4 regions of the Peribacillus sp. NPDC096622 genome follow, and region 4 is predicted to be linked to each of the others. Evidence: riboswitches for the same ligand, from Rfam matches in the RefSeq annotation. Region 4 holds a riboswitch; each other region holds the start of a gene.

Region 1 (4,212 bases), on a different contig from region 4:
TTGGGACCCATTTCTTGTATTGAAATGCATGCTCTGTAGAAATCTTGTTTCGTCCGAATCGAGAAGCCAGTAAGTACTTCCGCTTCCGGTACATTTGGTGTAACAAGTGTTGCAAGCGGAAGCAACTCCATTTTTAAGGCAGAGACAGCCTTTTCGTCGAGCAAATGGTGGCCGCTTTTGGAAATCATGACAGGGTCAAGGATAACGATGGCAGGCATGAAGGCTTTAAGGGACGCAGCGACCGTTTCCACGATTTCTTTTGATCCAAGCATGCCTATTTTTACTGCATCGACACGAATATCTTCAAATATAGCTGCAATTTGATCCGATATGATAGCTGTTTCAATTGGCTGTACTGAACGGACTTCCATTGTGTTTTGTGCGGTTACGGCTGTGATGGCGGACATTCCAAATACACCATGTGCAGAAAATGTTTTTAAATCCGCTTGTATTCCAGCACCGCCCCCTGAATCAGAGCCGGCGATGGTTAATGCTGTTTTCATAAAAAAACCCCTTCATATAATTATTTTTTATCAGTATTTTAAGTAATATGAAAGCTAAAATCGCACCTGCGAATGAACTGAACATAAAAGCCGGTAAAAAACCAAAAAGAGCAGCTTTTTCTCCCAATAGGAGGGTTGCAAGTGGATAACAGGCTAGGGAACCGAGAATGCCGGTCCCGATCACTTCCCCTAAACAGGCGAATTTTAAGTTTTGTGTTTTTTGGTAAAGGATGGCAGCCAAAAGTGCACCGATCATGCTTCCGGGAAAGGCGAAAATTGAACCGGTACCAGACATGTTTCTAATGATGGAAACTAAAAAAGCTTGTGTTACAGCATAGGCAGGCCCCAATAGAACAGCCGTCAGGACATTTGCCAGATGCTGAATAGGAAAGATTTTTGCAAATCCTGCAGGTATGAAAATAAATGAACTGGTCAGCGTCGTTAAAGCCGTGATCATGGCAGTCAACGTCAGTTTCTTGATAGGATTCATCATGTCATCCACCTACAGCGGCCAATCCTGCTCATTTTGAACCATATCCCAGAATAAATATTCATATCGGGAAGTAACCAAAAAGTGCTTTTCTAATCTAAGAAGTTCCTTTTCAGGCATGCCTTCCGTCAATTCTTCCAACAAAGCGATCAGCCACTTATGTGCTTCCCCGAATTCAGGAGACGAATAGGATCTTATCCAATCTGCGTAGCGGTTGTTTTCCAAAGCTGCTCCATTTTGTTCTTTTAATAGCAAACCGATTTCATAATAATCCCAAGCGCAGGGCAGGAGACAGGCGATCAAGTCTGCTAAAGTCCCATGCTGAGCTGCATTTAGCATGTAACCTGTATAGGCTAAAGTGGTTGGAGTAGGTTCTGTATTTTCCAATTCCTTGGAACTGATCCCGAATTCGGAAGCATAATGCCGATGGATATCCATTTCCACTTGAAGGGTTTCATTTAAAATATTCGCAAACTTTGCCATGGTTTCGATGTTATGGGCTTTGATGGCACCTAAAGCAAAGAGCTTGGAATAATCCATGAGATAGATATAATCCTGCTTCAGGTAATAGGCAAATTTCTTTTCAGGAAGCGTGCCGTTTCCAATTGCCTGGACAAAGGGATGTGAATGGTTCCTTTTCCAAATCTCTTTTGCCCTTGCATGCAGTCTATCACTGAATGTTTCTAATTTTGTATTCTCCATTGTTCATCCTCCTTTAGAATGGATCCCTTTGTTAAATAAAAAACCCCGTTCCTGAATACGGAACGGGGTAGATGGATATAGTCTGTAAATGGACGATATCATCCACTTCCCTCCGCCGGTATGAGCCGGTTCAGGTTCAAAGGGTCCGGAACTAATTCCATCTCAGTCTTAAAAAAAGACTCCCCTAGTGGTGTGAATTGTATGTAATTACTGACATCATATCAGAAAGACAAGAAAATGCAATACGTATTTGAAACAGGGTTCCCTTTATTCCAGGAAAAAAGGGAGAACCAGGTAATTGACTTTTGATGATTATTAGGATAGAATCGTTTCTACATCATTATATATCGAATTCTTATCCAGAGAGGTGGAGGGACTTGGCCCTAAGAAACCTCGGCAGCGGACCCGTTTTGGGAACTGTGCTAAATCCAACAAGCATATGCTTGGAAGATAAGAAGAGCCGTACGGACACTGTCAGCCTCTTCTTAAATTGGAAGGGGCTTTTATTTTTGGGAAATAACGTTTAGTGACATAATAGAAAAGGTATATATAATTTGGTGAAATCAAACAAGTTGATAAAGTTTAGCTAACTAGAAGCAGGCTCAAGGACGACTAGGAAAGGAGCCATTTACATGGCAGAATTATTTAAGAGGATTGAACAGAGGAAGGCAAAGCTCATTGAAGAGCTATTGGCCAATGGAGTATACAAAACCTCTGATGAAAGGCACCTTTATGATGCCCCATTAAAAGTACTTGAAGATGAATATAAGATTGTTATAAATAGACCCAATAACGAGTCACCTTCTGAATGGATGACATAGTAAGCGATATACTATATTTTTGGTTCATGGATAAGGGATATGATGTAAGCATTCGCAGTCTACACTAGTGGATGCTTTTTTTGCGTTTAATAGAAAACGACACAAAATATACATAATTAAAGAGTGGAATAGGTGTTTTGTCACATTTGACCTATAAAATAACACATTTTATTCCTGGAAAATAGTTGATTTTAACTAGTGGTTTCATTATGATGAAAGTGTAAAAATATTGAATTAATGGGAGGTGGCTATAGTGCCTTGCCGTAAGGTAACTGTAGAAAAAGTAGAAGAAAAGAGACAGGAAATGATAAAGTTGGGAGCGATTTACGGCTTAACAAGTCTGGTAACTGTTCAAGCCAGTCAAGAATTGGATAGGCTATTAAATGCATTAGCAAGTAAAAGGGATTCTGAGTATTTTTCCTTTCAAAAAGCAAATAGGTATTTTTAAATTAGCCAATTCGACCTGTATTAATCTGAAAAGCTACTGCTCAAGGCAATAGCTCTAAAGAATTATATATTAAATATCGACACGTTTACCAAGAATGATCAAATCCCGCTCAATGCCATCCAGCTCGGCAACTTGAGGTAAATGTGCCCATTCTTCAAACCCAAATTTGGAAAAAAGCTTAAGGCTCGGTGCATTGTGGGCGAAAATGAAACCCAATAAAGTCTTAATACCTAATTTTGGACACAATTCAATTGCCTTTCGAATCGAAATTTGTCCGATTCCTTTTCCCCGGAAATAATCATCAATATAAATGCTGATTTCCGCAGTGGACTTATATGCCGGTCGGCCATAGAAGGATTGAAAGCTCATCCATCCAGCAGTTTTCCCTTCTATAGTAATGATATATAGCGGTCTACTTTCTGAATGATGTTCCTCAAACCATTTAACCCTCGATTGGACGGATACAGGTTCCGTATCTGCCGTGACCATTCTTGAAGCAATTGTCGAATTATATATTTCAACAATTCTGGGTAGATCAGATAGTTCTGCCTCTCTAAACTCTATGTTCTCTTCCATGATTTAAACTCCTAACTATCATTTATTCAATCTCCAGAATGAAGGGTAATCCCGTTTTTGGTTTTAGGGACGGTGAACGACACCCAATCCATTGAAAGTTTTATATTATCATACACTCATTACTCTTTATCTGACAATTCTTTTTTATGTTAAGACTTCAGATTTTTGGGTATGTAAAAGACTAAATACTTCTAGTAAAAAGACAAGAGGAGAACCAAATGAAAAAATTGGCAGGTTTATTGATTATTGTACTGGTTATATGTTTTGCTGCATATGAATTCCAGGCCTCGGAGTCGGAAGATGTGCAAAGGGTCATGGCTTTTGGAGATTCATTAACCTACGGAAAAGGGGATAAAAACGGGGAAGGATATATAGAAGGCCTTGAGGATGAATTGAATGATCCGCAATCGGAGCAAAAAGTGAGTTTTTGGAATTACGGTATAAAAGGCCAGGAAACGGATGGGGTGATGAAACAGCTTGATGATTACCGCATTAAAACGAAACTTGATGAAGCCGATACTTTCATCATTTTTATTGGAACGAATGACTTGATCAATAGTAACGGCGGGGACTTGGAGAAAATAAGTGACCGAAAAATCAATGAGGGTAAACGGGAGTATATCAACCATCTGAAAAAGATTACATCAACATTGCTGGAGGCAAACGATAAAG
Region 2 (4,212 bases), on a different contig from region 4:
ATTCATGTGACTGTTTTTTACCAAAAGCATAGGCTAATATCAATAGTACCAGGCTTGCACCCAAAACAGACCAAAATCCTGCCGTTATTTCCCCCATAAAGAATGCTTTATAACAAACGGCACCAAGTGAACCCCCAACAATCGGTCCAACGACCGGAATCCATGAATACCCCCAATTGGAATTGCCTTTACCAGGTATCGGCAGCAAAAAGTGAGCGATGCGCGGCCCCAGGTCGCGGGCCGGGTTAATGGCGTATCCTGTCGTACCCCCAAGTGACATCCCGATCACGACAATCAATAACCCGACTGCGAATGGGTTTAGGCCCTCTGTAAAATCATTGGCACCTATAAATAATAAACCAAGAATAAGGATGAAAGTTCCAATCATCTCACTTAATAGATTTGAAAATGTGTGCGGGATCGCAGGCGAAGTCGCGAACACACCAAGCTTCGCTCCTGGATCATCCGTAGCTTTCCAGTGTGGCAAATAGTGCAGGAATACTAGAGTTGCGCCAAGGATCGCGCCAATCATTTGGGCAACGATATAACCGGGCACATCACTCCAAGGAAATTCTCCAATAACGGCAAACCCTAATGTGACCGCCGGGTTTAAATGCGCCCCGCTTATGGACCCCACTGCAAAAACACCCATGGTAACAGCCAATCCCCACGCAATCGTGATAACGATCCAGCCGGCATCTTTTGCATAGGAGCCCTTTAAGGATGAACCAGCACCAATACCTGCCCCGAATAAAACCAATATCATCGTACCTAACACTTCTCCCCAAAATGGAGTCATGATTAACGCCTCCCCTGATAAATTTTTAAACCTTACCAACAAATAAAAGGAGATTCGCAGCAGAACTATCTTCATAAAAAAATTATGAATAGATCTGTTGTGAATCTCCTAGTCTCCGTCACATTTATTAACTTGTACTGTAAAATATACTAGGTTATGAAAACGCTGTCAATATTTTGTGAAAAAAATTAATCTATTTTTCTGTAATTTTTTTCAATTTCCCCCTATTAGACGATATCCCATAATTCAGTTTTTGAAGTGGTGATTGACGACGCCCCGGCATCAAGGGCATTCAGGACTTCATCCGAAGTACGTATGAGGCCACCTGCAAAAATCGGTGTCTGCAACCGTTCCTTCACTTCTTTTATCATCCATGGCATAGCGCCCGGCAGTACTTCGATATAATCCGGCTTGGTTTTCTGCACCAGCTTATAACTTTTCTCAAGCGCATGTGAGTCTATTAAAAAGATTCGCTGGATGGCAATGACCCCCTTTTGCTTCGCCTTCAATATAACGTTTGATTTGGTAGAAATCAGCCCATAGGGATTATATTCCTGACAAATGAATTCTGTCGCGTACTCATCGCTTCTTATGCCATGGATCAAATCGACATGATAGATCATTTTCTTATTATGCTGCTTTGCCATCATGCTTACATTTTTCAATTGTGATATATGCAAATCAAGAAACACACCTATTTCATAGGAACTTTCTAGAAATCTTTCAAAATCCTTCATGCTTGCCGAAGCAGGCAAAATCTTTTGATCCATTATTATCCTCCTCATTCCCAGAAAAACTCAAAACTTCAAGTCATTTAGTATATTTTAAAGAGCTTGATTTATCAAACACATTTTTTTCATGAACAATGTCATCTTAACACTAACATAACTGGCACACTCTTTATAGATTGCAGCTAAGGATGTATGTAAAATATCCCCTTAAATCATAAAGAAAGTTTCATTTTCAAAGCACCTTCGACGAGTTCATACGATTTAATTGTGCCAATGGGAATTTTTCTCACGATGCTCCACGCATTAGCATTCATTTTGATCGCTCTTTTTTCATATTCAAAAAATGGCGGTCTGTTAAATATCCTTTGGTTGATGAAATTACTGTCAATTGGTTCCATTCCCACTAATTCAAACGTAATCGTTCTTCCTTCCACATGAACCGGTTTTAATGTAATCCGGAAAGCTACGTCTTTCTTAAACATCATTTTCTTCACTTCCATCGTTCCGGAAAGCACAATATGCTTTGGTGTAATCTCGACTTTAATTTCCTGGCCAGATGATTTCATTTTTATGATTCTCTCTATCATGGCTTCAGTTACCGTTATCGGTATGCCACTTTTGAATGGACTCATCCTTGCATTCCCCCCACTCAAAGCATATGCCGGATTCCCTGATGCGGTTAATACTTCAGCCCGAATCAATAAACGGTATATTCTAAATATTCCAGCTCCAGCCCTTGACCTTCATAAAAACTACCTGTATAGTCATAGTTAATTTAATAGACAACTCTTATCCAGAGAGGTGGAGGGACTGGCCCTTTGATGCCTCAGCAACAGACTGATCTTGTACTGTGCTAATTCCAGAAGTGTAAAATCTTGAAGATAAGAAGAGTATATAGCTTTGTTGCCAACACCTCTTCTTATTTTTAAGAAGAGGTTTTTTATTTTTAAAAGGAAAGAAGGAATGCAACATGTCCATCACATTAACGAAAGCACCATTCAGGGCGGACCACGTCGGAAGTTTATTAAGACCAGAACGTTTACATATTGCCAGGAAACAATTTAGGGATGGTACCCTTTCGGCAGAGCGGCTTCGTGAAGTTGAAACCGAAGAAATCAAACGGATTGTCGATAAACAAATTGAAGTTGGATTAGAGGCCGTTACGGACGGTGAGTTCAGGCGAACATGGTGGCACTTTGACTTCCTCGAACATTTAAATGGCATCGAGGGATATGTTACTGAAAAAGGCCTCACATTCGATGGTGTGGAAACTGAGAGATATAATGTCCGCAATACCGGGAAGGTTTCATTCAACCCTGAACATCCCTTCATTCGTGATTTCATTGAATTGGACCAAATCGTGAACGGACGTGCAGTTGCCAAGCAAACCATTCCCAGTCCGAATCAATTATTTGCTGCAGGCATTCATAATGCAGACATCTACCCTGATATTGAAGAATATGCAAATGATATCATCAAAGCCTATCAGCATGCTTTGAATGCCTTTTATGAAGCAGGTGTGCGTTATCTTCAATTGGATGATGTATATATTGCCAGACTTTCAGCTCCAGATTTCCAGTTCAAAGATGGAAAATATACGAGGGAACAGTTAATTGATCTTGCACTTCGTGTCATTAATGGAGCATTGGAAGGCAAACCAGAAGACCTTGTCGTCACTACCCACCTATGTCGCGGAAACTACCAGTCGACATGGGCGTTTGAAGGAAGCTATGCCCGTATCGCCCCAACTTTATTGGCAAAAGAAAAAGTGGATGGATTCTTCTTGGAATATGATGATCAACGCTCAGGGGATTTCAAACCATTGGAATACATTCCAAATGGCGGAGCACGTGTCGTCCTGGGAGTCGTCACTTCAAAAAATGGAGAAATCGAAGACAAGGAAGCTGTTAAGGCACGCATCAAAGAAGCCTCGGAATTCGTTCCGCTCGAACAATTATGCTTAAGCCCTCAATGCGGCTTCGCCTCCACCCATCACGGCAACAAGCTAACCGAAGATCAGCAATGGGAAAAGCTGAAATTCGTCGTTGAAGCAGCAAAAGAAGTATGGGAATGATTATTTTCCGTAGGCTTTAAAACTTATTTACAGGATTCATACAACCTAATCGGCTTTAAGCGTGCCGATTAGGTTTACACTTAAAATCCGAAAGCAAACAAAAAAAGAACGGCCACCTGCACGTCCCTTTTTACTTGCAGCTATCATCATCATCATCATCATCCATTTTCTTCACAAATATATCATCCGTCACCCTATCTTCCAGCTTGTTCCTCAAGGCCAATTCCGCAGCCTTCCCATCACTAGGCGATCCGTCCGAGAAATACATAGGAAACAAGGAGAAAAACATAATATAGAATGAAAAATAGATAAATTGATACCAGATTACCGAGCTGTCCAGGATATTCTGATACACTAAGCTATATATGATCAGCATGCTGATCAAATTAAAGATAGCCCCCCCTAAATAGATCAGCGTATTCGTCAATCGATTATCATGTTTCAATCCCTTGAACTCGCAAGTCCCATTCCAAAAATAATATTTCCTCACTTCTATGTTCCGAAAGGCGAAAAGCTTATTACCACAACCGATCAAGATTTTCTTTTCTGATCCCCCAAAGATCGTAACAAAGAAAATATGCCCGCTCAAATGTATCAGTGTAACGATC
Region 3 (4,212 bases), on a different contig from region 4:
GCGGCTTAGCTTCCTCAAGGATTTCAGCATGCGGAACATTGGATGCCCCTACAACTATTTTCTTCGATTCTTTTTCCATATCGCTGCCGCTTTTATCCTTTTCACTTCCACAAGCAGCCAAAGCGATGGATAACACTAAAATTAATGCAAATCCTAAAAACTTTTTCATCCTATTCATCTCCCTTTATCTTTTGTCCAATTTAGATGTAATCACATCTCCAATAATTTGAATTATGAAGACGATAATTAGAATAACGATCGTCGCTACAAGCGTAACGTCATTTTGATTTCTTTGATAACCCTCCAAATAGGCTAGATTACCAAGCCCGCCTGCACCGATGACCCCGGCCATTGCGGTATATCCAACCAATGCAATCGATGTTACCGTAATCCCGGAAATAAGGGCAGGCATCGACTCTGGAAGCAGGACCTTCCAAATGATCGTGCTCGTTTTTGCCCCCATCGATTTAGCGGCTTCAATTACACCTTTATCGATTTCACGAAGGCCGATTTCAACCATACGCGCATAAAATGGGGCCGCACCGATAATAAGTGCGGGCAGTGCAGCGTTCTGTCCGATCATGGAACCGACAAGCGCTTTAGTGAAAGGAATGAGCAGCACGATCAAAATAAGAAATGGAATGGAACGGAATATATTGACGACAGCACTCATGATCCCGTTGACTGCCCGGTTTTCCCACATATTACCCTTCCCTGTCAGGAAAAGGATCAATCCTAATATTATGCCTATAAAAAAGGTTGCCACTACAGAGACGCTTGTCATGTAAAGCGTTTCCCTCGTAGCTTCAATAATGTCTTCCCAATCAACATTCGGCAATAATTCTTCAAGCATGAGTAATCACCTCCACGCCTACCTGCTGTGCTTTAATGAATTCGATTGCGCGGAGCATTTCATCCTCTTTGCCATCTAGATGGATAAACAATGTTCCATATGAACCGCTTCTTGTTTGGGATATCTTACCTTGAACGATATTGACATCCAACTCGAAGTTACGTACAAGCTTGGTGATCAATGGGCTTTCTGCATGATCGCCTACAAAGGTCAATTGAATCACTTTGCCTGCAGGATAGCGTTCGAGCAAATGGTCCATCGTTTCTTTCGTTTCTTCTGGTTCCGTTACCTGTTGCACGAAACGCTTCGTCATTTGTTCTTTAGGATTCTTGAAAACATCCAGGACAGGTCCCTGTTCAACAACTTGCCCGCTTTCCATCACGGCGACGCGATGGCAGATTTTACGAATCACATGCATTTCATGTGTTATCAAGACGATCGTCAATCCCAGGCGCTGATTGATGTCAACAAGCAATTCCAGTATGGAGTCGGTAGTCTGCGGATCCAAGGCAGAAGTCGCTTCATCACACAGCAGCACTTTAGGGTCATTTGCCAGAGCCCTGGCAATTCCCACCCTTTGCTTTTGCCCCCCGCTTAATTGTGAAGGATAGGCCTTTTCCCTGCCTTCCAGTCCGACTAACTTGATCAATTCGTTCACACGCTTGGTTCGTTCAGTTTTAGAAACTCCTGCAATTTCCAATGGGAAAGAAATATTTTCCTGAACGGTCCTTGACCATAATAGATTGAAATGTTGGAAAATCATGCTGATTTCTTGACGGGCCTTACGGAGCTGAGCCCCTTTAATTTTTGAAATTTCCTTCTCAGCCACCACAACGGATCCCTCTGTCGGTGTTTCCAATCCATTGAGCATTCTGATCAAAGTACTTTTCCCCGCTCCACTGTAACCGATGATACCGAAAATCTCGCCTTTATTTATTTCAACATTCACATTATTTACAGCCTTGATCGTCTCACTGTTTCCTTTTCCTGTTCGGAAAAGCTTACTGACTTTCGTCAATGTAATCATTAATCCTCACCTCTTTTATCCAATAAAACCTATGAACTTAGTTGATTTCTCTACATTATTAGTCTGTTTCTCATATCCTGCAAAGGTTTTCCCCATAAAAATAGAAAAAACCTTTCTGCATGAGCAGAAAGGCAGGTGAAGAAACAGGCCTTCCTCTCATCTTCCAAAGTGATTAAACTTTGTGTGAATTGGCACCTTTCCAAGGAAATCTCCTTGTCGGTTGCCGGGTTTCATCGGGCACATCCCTCCACCTCTCTTGATAAGAGCTAATATATAGAATATTTGTACAACATTAAGTTCTTTAGTATGGTGAAATTTTATCATAGATAAAAAAGGAGCGCAATGTATATTATTTCTAGTACAACAATGAACAGGAACTTTGCTTAAACCGTTTTGGAAGTCAAGGAGACGATATTCGTCGCCTTTTCAATTGCCTGCTCCAAATCTTCTATTAAATCCTCTACATTTTCAATCCCAATGGATAAACGGACTTGGTCGGCACGCACACCCGCTTTTGCAAGACCTGCCTCATTCAATTGTTGATGGGTCGTACTGGCTGGGTGGATGATCAAGCTCTTCGCATCCCCTACATTCGCCACATGGGACCATAATTCCACCGAATTGATAAGTTTTGCCCCAGCTTCGCGATTACCTTGTATCCCAAATGTGACGACAGATCCAGCTCCCTTTGGCAAATATTTATCCGCAAGGGCTTTATCGGGATGATCCTCATCACCGGGATGTGAAACCCAAGTCACGGCAGGATGGTTTTTTAAATATTTAATGACAGACTTGGTGTTTGATAGATGCTCTTTCATCCTAACATGGAGCGTTTCAAGTCCAAGCGTAAACTGGAATGCACTTTGGGCACTTAGCGCAGGGCCCAAATCACGGAGTAACTGGACTCGGGCTTTCGTTATGAATGCGGCAGGTCCAACTGCCTCGGCGTATACCAGATTGTCGTAACTTGGGTCAGGCTCCGTGAAGCCAGGGTAGTTTGGCGAGTTCCAATCGAATTTCCCTCCATCCACGATGACACCGCCTAGCGTCGTTCCATTTCCAAGAAGCCATTTTGTAGCGGAATGGATGACGATATCCGCTCCAAAATCAATTGGTCTGCAAAGATACGGTGTCGCGAAGGTATTATCAATGATTAAAGGTATGCCGGCTTCATGGGCGATTTTCGCTACCGCTTCAATATCAAGCACCCTCAAACTTGGATTTCCGATCGTTTCAGCAAAAATGGCTTTAGTTCTTGGCGTAATCGCCCTTTTAAAATTTTCAGGGTCATCTGGAGAAACGAATTTCACTTTTATCCCATATTTAGGAAGAGTATTTTCAAAAAGGTTATACGTACCGCCATATAAGGTAGAGGCTGAAACAATCTCATCCCCTGAAGCGGCAATATTCAGGATTGAAAGTGAGATGGCCGCCATTCCGCTTGCCGTTGCCAATCCGCCGATACCGCCTTCCAGTAAGGCCATTCTTTCCTCAAAAACGCTGACCGTGGGATTATGAAGCCGTGTATATATATAGCCATTCTCCTTTAGGCCAAATAATTTCGCTGCATGGTCGGTGTCTTTGAACAAGTATGCATTGCTTTGGTAGATAGGAACTGCACGGGCACCTGTTTCATCAGCTTGCAGACCGCCATGAACACTCAATGTTTCGAAACGCAACTTTTTCCCTGACATATTAATTCTCCTCTTTTTTATGGATTTAATTGGAATTATATGAAATCTGGCCTTTTATAAACAAAAAAACCACTTCAATAAGAAGAGGTTTCAAGAACACACCTCATCTACCAGAGCCAACACTCTGCTGGAATTAGCACCGTATATAAAATTTATACCGGTTGCCGGGCTTCGTCGGGCCAGTCCCTCCGCCACTCTTGATAAGAACTATTAAATTCTGCCGTTACTTTACTTAATTCAAAATATAGCATTTTAGAATAAATCAGTCAATGAATTGTTAGAATATTCTTTGTTTATTTTCAACTTGCATTCAAATGTACGCAACAAAGAAACCAACCACGGATCTGATTGGTTTCCTAGCTGATTTCCTTAAGCAATCCGTACAAATAAGGAACGGATTGAAAGGCATATATTTTTTTGTGCAGCTGTCCTTCTTTGAAAAGCAATAAGCAAGGAACACTTTCGATTTCATATGATTCGGCAATTGCTTGGACATAGTTCATATTCATTTTGCCTGCCTTCAATTCCGGGAAAAGCTCCAAGGCTATCGTCAGCATCTTGGATGCCACCTGACAGGTGCCGCATAAAGGCGTATATAAATATAAGCAAAAGGTTTCCCCACTTTCAACAGCAAGCTT
Region 4 (4,212 bases):
CTGGCCAGCAAGTGTCGTTCCCATCGGTTCGATCGTTCCTGATATGATGACAGGCACATCTCTTCCCGTTTTAGCGAATGCTGCCTTGATTCCAGAAAAGGCAGCCTTGACATTAAGCATATCCTGACAGGTTTCCACCAATAGCAAGTCTACACCGCCATCCAAGAGACCCAGTGCCTGTTCTTCATAAGAATCGGTTAAAATATCAAAAGTCGTTCCCCCCGTTACGGAAAGCGTTTTTGTAGTGGGGCCCATCGAGCCAGCCACATACCTTGGCCATTCATCATTTGAATACTTCTCACAAGCTTTAACGGCAAGCTCAGCTGAAATTTTATTTAGCTTGTAGGCGATCGTGCTTATTTGGTATTCCTCAAGAACGATGCTGGTCGCTCCGAAGGTGTTTGTTTCAATGATGTCTGCACCCGCTGCTAAATATTTTTCATGAATGGATTGGATGATTTCCGGTTGCGTCAGTGATAAATACTCATTGCAGCCCTCGAATTGTTCCCCGCCAAAATCCCCAGCCGTTAAATTCTCCGCTTGAAGCATCGTTCCCATCGCTCCGTCAAGAAGGAGAATCTTAGAATTTAACTGATCTTGAATCGCTTTTTTATTCATGTACTGCCACCTCTGATGTCTGTTTACTATCGACTTTTCTAATATATTTCGTTAGTTCCGCCGTCATTTCATAGCGAAGGAACGGAGTGATTAAATAAATCCCCTTGAATTTTTCCCTTGCCGCGTCCACAAGTTCCCGCGCAATATTCACCCCTTCAATCCTTGACTTTACAGGATCATCCCCCGCTAAAGCCATGGCCCTTCTAACATTATCAGGCAATTTGATGCCTGGGATCTCATTATGGATGAATTCGGCGTTCCGAGTGCTTGTCAAGGGCATGATACCGATGAAAATTGGGGTTTCTAAATGCTTTGTAGCTTCATATACTTCTTCGATCTGCTCCACGGAATAAATTGGCTGTGTCAAAAAGGATTGAGCACCGCAGGCAATCTTCTTTTCCATTCTCAGTACGGCTTTATCCAGATATTTCACATTGGGATTAAAAGCTGCCGCAATTTTAAAATTTGCCCGCTGGCCCAAACTTTGACCGGAATAGGAAAGGCCTTCATTAAATTGTTTGACCATACTTATCAGGTCAAAGGAAGATAAATCATAAACCGAAGTGGCACCCGGGAAGTCCCCAATTTTTGAAGGGTCTCCGGTGATGATCAATATTTCGTTCAGCCCCACTGTCTGCAGACCCATTAAATGTGACTGCAGGCCAATCAAATTTCGATCACGGCATGTTATATGCACCATCGGCTTTATATTCAATTGGTTCTTCAGTAAATTAGCCAGTGCATCATTCGATATCCTCGGGGAGGCTAGTGAATTATCCGCTAATGTAATGGAATCGACCCCTGCTTTTTTCAAAACCTCAGCACCAGTCATGAAGCTCTCTATTCCTAGCTTTTTCGGTGGATCAAGCTCAACAAGAATCGTCCTTTCTGTTTTGGCTTTTTCGTAAAGGGGAAGTTCCAATTCCCTATCGTTCACTTCAATTATTTCTATTTCGCGGGATTTCGTAAATTTCTCTTTCACGGGAGCCAAACTTCCAATTGCATTCTTTACAGCTTGAATATGCAGTGGAGTCGTTCCGCAGCACCCTCCTATGATCACGGCACCTTGCTCACGAAGTTCCAGGGCACTAGAACCGAAATATTCCGGCACAGCTTTATAAACGAGCCTTCCATCGACATAATCCGGCAGGCTTGCGTTAGGGTAAATGGCAATCGCTGCTTGCTTTGGCAAACTCACTTCTTCCAAGGCCCGAATCATATGATGTGGACCGAGACGGCAATTCACACCAACCACATCGGCACCTAATTGCTCGAGTTTTTGAAAGGCTTCATTTAAATGGATTCCATTTTGAAGATTACCCAGTTCATGCATCGAGACATTTGCGATGATCGGCAGTCCAGTTTCATTTTTAACGATTTGCAGGACGGTTTCCAGTTCTTCCAGGTCATAAAATGTTTCCAAGAGAATCCCATCAGGGTTTTCCATCAACAGACTGTATAGCTGTTCACGAAAACCGCGTTTTATCTCTTCCATGCTTAAATCCGATTTCCTGATACTCCGCTGTGCCCCTATGGTACCGAAGACGTATGCCTTTCCTTTTGCCGCTTTTTTAGCGAGAATGACTCCCTGGCGATTGATTCTGCTCACTTCGTCTTCAAGTCCATACCGTTTCAATTTATTGAAATTGGCTCCGTATGTATTCGATTGAAGGATATCTGCACCAGCTTCCAGATAGGCACGGTGGATGGACTCTATTTGATCTGGGTTCGTGCAGTTTAATTCCTCATAACATTGATCGATGCCATTAGAATAAAGCAAGGTCCCCATTGCCCCTTCCCCAACCAGCATTCTTTCTTTCAATTCTTTACGAAAATTCATCATTACACCCTCTCTCAAAAACATTCCTGTTTTTGTCGTAGTCTATGAGTATGAGAGAAAAAGAAAAAAAACCTTCTCAAAGAAGAAGGTTTTTTGAAACATTCTCCTCATCTATCAAGCTCTGCTTGCTGGATTTAGCACCTTTGCCTAAGCTGGTTGCTGAGGTTTCTTCGGGCCAGTCCCTCCACCTCTCTCGATAAGATCCATTTATATAATTTTCAAAAGATTTCAAAATTTGATTATACTTAATTTACATTAATAATCTGTCAATTTCAATACCTGATCGACATTTTTTTCACTTTTGCAAAAATCATTCAATCTTTTGCAGCTTGAACCCTCTTCAAGATCCTTTGTTTCCAGTCTTCCGCTAACGAGTCTAGTGTAAGTAAAGCCTTAGCGCCTTCCAGCCCATCTCGTTTATGAAGGATGACCTCTGATGCATAATGAACTGAAATTTTTTCTTGCAAACGGTCTATTAGCACAATCTCGTTTTGTTTATTTATCGTTCCTTCTTTAAGTACTCTTGCAAAATAACCAGTGAAACTCGTTTTCAGCACGAGTTCCAAAAACTTAGGTTCTTGATTGAAGTGGGAAATGGTCGAACAAGGTATCCTCCCCTGGTTAATTTGAACAATCACATCGCCTATTTGGTAAATATCGCCGATATACGTTGTTTCTTCCCTCATCCCCGCTATGGTTAAATTTTCACCGAATGCAGGGATATCCAGCTTTTTAGAGAATTTTTCATTCCATAATGAATAATGCTCAAATGGGTAAAAGCACAAAGCCCGATCAGGACCTCCATGGAACTTTACATTACCCACACCATCACCCATTATGCCTGCTTTAGTCACTGTCAGATTATCCTGTGCTTGTTTATCCATGGCTGAAAAGATATCGATATTCGAAAAAGTTTCATGTTTCGGCTTCCCCGCATGAAGTGATTTGATTTTTCCATTTTCCATTTTGCATCTTCCATTCATAATTAATTTATATCATCTTATATGTATAAATTATACTAAAAATCCATTTTATTCAGTAGCTTTTTTATGTATATGAAATGAAAAAGCCACATGGGCCGTTAAATGGGCGAAATATCATTGATTTCCAGAAAAATTCATAGGTTAGTTTCAGTAATTTTGTTGCTATTTCAGAATTAAATATGGTAGAATATGAACACAATATATAGTCGAAAACTACAACCGTTCGCCTATATGTTGATTTTCACGATTGAATTCCTCATTGTCGCTCTTTAGGGAGCGAATTTTTTTGCTTTCATTTACTTCCACTTTTTTCTTTTAATCCCATTCAATTTCTTGCGTCGTGATTGACTTAACAATTCGTACCTTCCTTCCTCCCTGTCAGGTCCCTATCATTTCCTTATTAGAAGCCTGATTCCTTGCTAAAACATGCAGAAAGCCGAGCGACATCATGCGTCTTCCGCTCAGCTTCCTGTTTAAGCTTGTTTCTTTTTTTTCGGTGCCGCTTTCTTTCGCGTCGTCTTTTTCTTTTCCGGTTCATCATGTTTCGTACGGTCTATGGATGCCTGTAATGCCTCCATTAAATCGGTTACATTGTTGGAAACTGGTTCTTTAGTTTTGGCTGTAATCGTCGTCTGTCCCGTTTTCTTTGATTCAATCAATTCTAGTAACGCGGTTCGATAGTCATCGGTGTATTTTGTCGGATCGAAAGTAGTCGTTAATTGATCTATCAATAATACGGCAGTATCGATTTCTTTTTTTACAATGGTATCA

Evidence for each region. Region 4 has a riboswitch for S-adenosylmethionine ahead of ACIQYG_RS10565 (bifunctional homocysteine S-methyltransferase/methylenetetrahydrofolate reductase). Riboswitches for the same ligand answer to the same signal wherever they lie in the genome.
Region 1: another riboswitch for S-adenosylmethionine. It lies ahead of ACIQYG_RS14510 (Fur-regulated basic protein FbpA); the one in region 4 lies ahead of ACIQYG_RS10565 (bifunctional homocysteine S-methyltransferase/methylenetetrahydrofolate reductase).
Region 2: another riboswitch for S-adenosylmethionine. It lies ahead of ACIQYG_RS06135 (5-methyltetrahydropteroyltriglutamate--homocysteine S-methyltransferase); the one in region 4 lies ahead of ACIQYG_RS10565 (bifunctional homocysteine S-methyltransferase/methylenetetrahydrofolate reductase).
Region 3: another riboswitch for S-adenosylmethionine. It lies ahead of ACIQYG_RS05455 (methionine ABC transporter ATP-binding protein); the one in region 4 lies ahead of ACIQYG_RS10565 (bifunctional homocysteine S-methyltransferase/methylenetetrahydrofolate reductase).

Annotation. Positions count from the first base shown of each region.
Region 1 is NZ_JBIWES010000007.1:96,100-100,311, forward strand. It holds gene thiD (bifunctional hydroxymethylpyrimidine kinase/phosphomethylpyrimidine kinase) at 1-503, opposite strand, end outside; gene thiW (energy coupling factor transporter S component ThiW) at 472-993, opposite strand; gene tenA (thiaminase II) at 1,006-1,695, opposite strand; TPP riboswitch at 1,786-1,891, opposite strand; SAM riboswitch class I at 2,048-2,152, shown strand; gene ACIQYG_RS14510 (Fur-regulated basic protein FbpA) at 2,328-2,516, shown strand; gene ACIQYG_RS14515 (aspartyl-phosphate phosphatase Spo0E family protein) at 2,770-2,964, shown strand; gene ACIQYG_RS14520 (GNAT family N-acetyltransferase) at 3,034-3,540, opposite strand; gene ACIQYG_RS14525 (DUF459 domain-containing protein) at 3,759-4,212, shown strand, end outside.
Region 2 is NZ_JBIWES010000002.1:563,698-567,909, reverse strand. It holds gene ACIQYG_RS06150 (MIP/aquaporin family protein) at 1-799, opposite strand, end outside; gene ACIQYG_RS06145 (glycerol-3-phosphate responsive antiterminator) at 1,027-1,569, opposite strand; gene ACIQYG_RS06140 (hypothetical protein) at 1,743-2,162, opposite strand; SAM riboswitch class I at 2,317-2,418, shown strand; gene ACIQYG_RS06135 (5-methyltetrahydropteroyltriglutamate--homocysteine S-methyltransferase) at 2,501-3,604, shown strand; gene ACIQYG_RS06130 (hypothetical protein) at 3,735-4,212, opposite strand, start outside.
Region 3 is NZ_JBIWES010000002.1:435,091-439,302, reverse strand. It holds gene ACIQYG_RS05465 (MetQ/NlpA family ABC transporter substrate-binding protein) at 1-169, opposite strand, end outside; gene ACIQYG_RS05460 (methionine ABC transporter permease) at 185-853, opposite strand; gene ACIQYG_RS05455 (methionine ABC transporter ATP-binding protein) at 846-1,880, opposite strand; SAM riboswitch class I at 2,034-2,146, opposite strand; gene ACIQYG_RS05450 (O-acetylhomoserine aminocarboxypropyltransferase/cysteine synthase family protein) at 2,264-3,574, opposite strand; SAM riboswitch class I at 3,675-3,781, opposite strand; gene ACIQYG_RS05445 (thioredoxin family protein) at 3,931-4,212, opposite strand, start outside.
Region 4 is NZ_JBIWES010000004.1:350,822-355,033, forward strand. It holds gene metH (methionine synthase) at 1-618, opposite strand, end outside; gene ACIQYG_RS10565 (bifunctional homocysteine S-methyltransferase/methylenetetrahydrofolate reductase) at 611-2,458, opposite strand; SAM riboswitch class I at 2,563-2,661, opposite strand; gene ACIQYG_RS10570 (MOSC domain-containing protein) at 2,773-3,423, opposite strand; gene ku (non-homologous end joining protein Ku) at 3,915-4,212, opposite strand, start outside.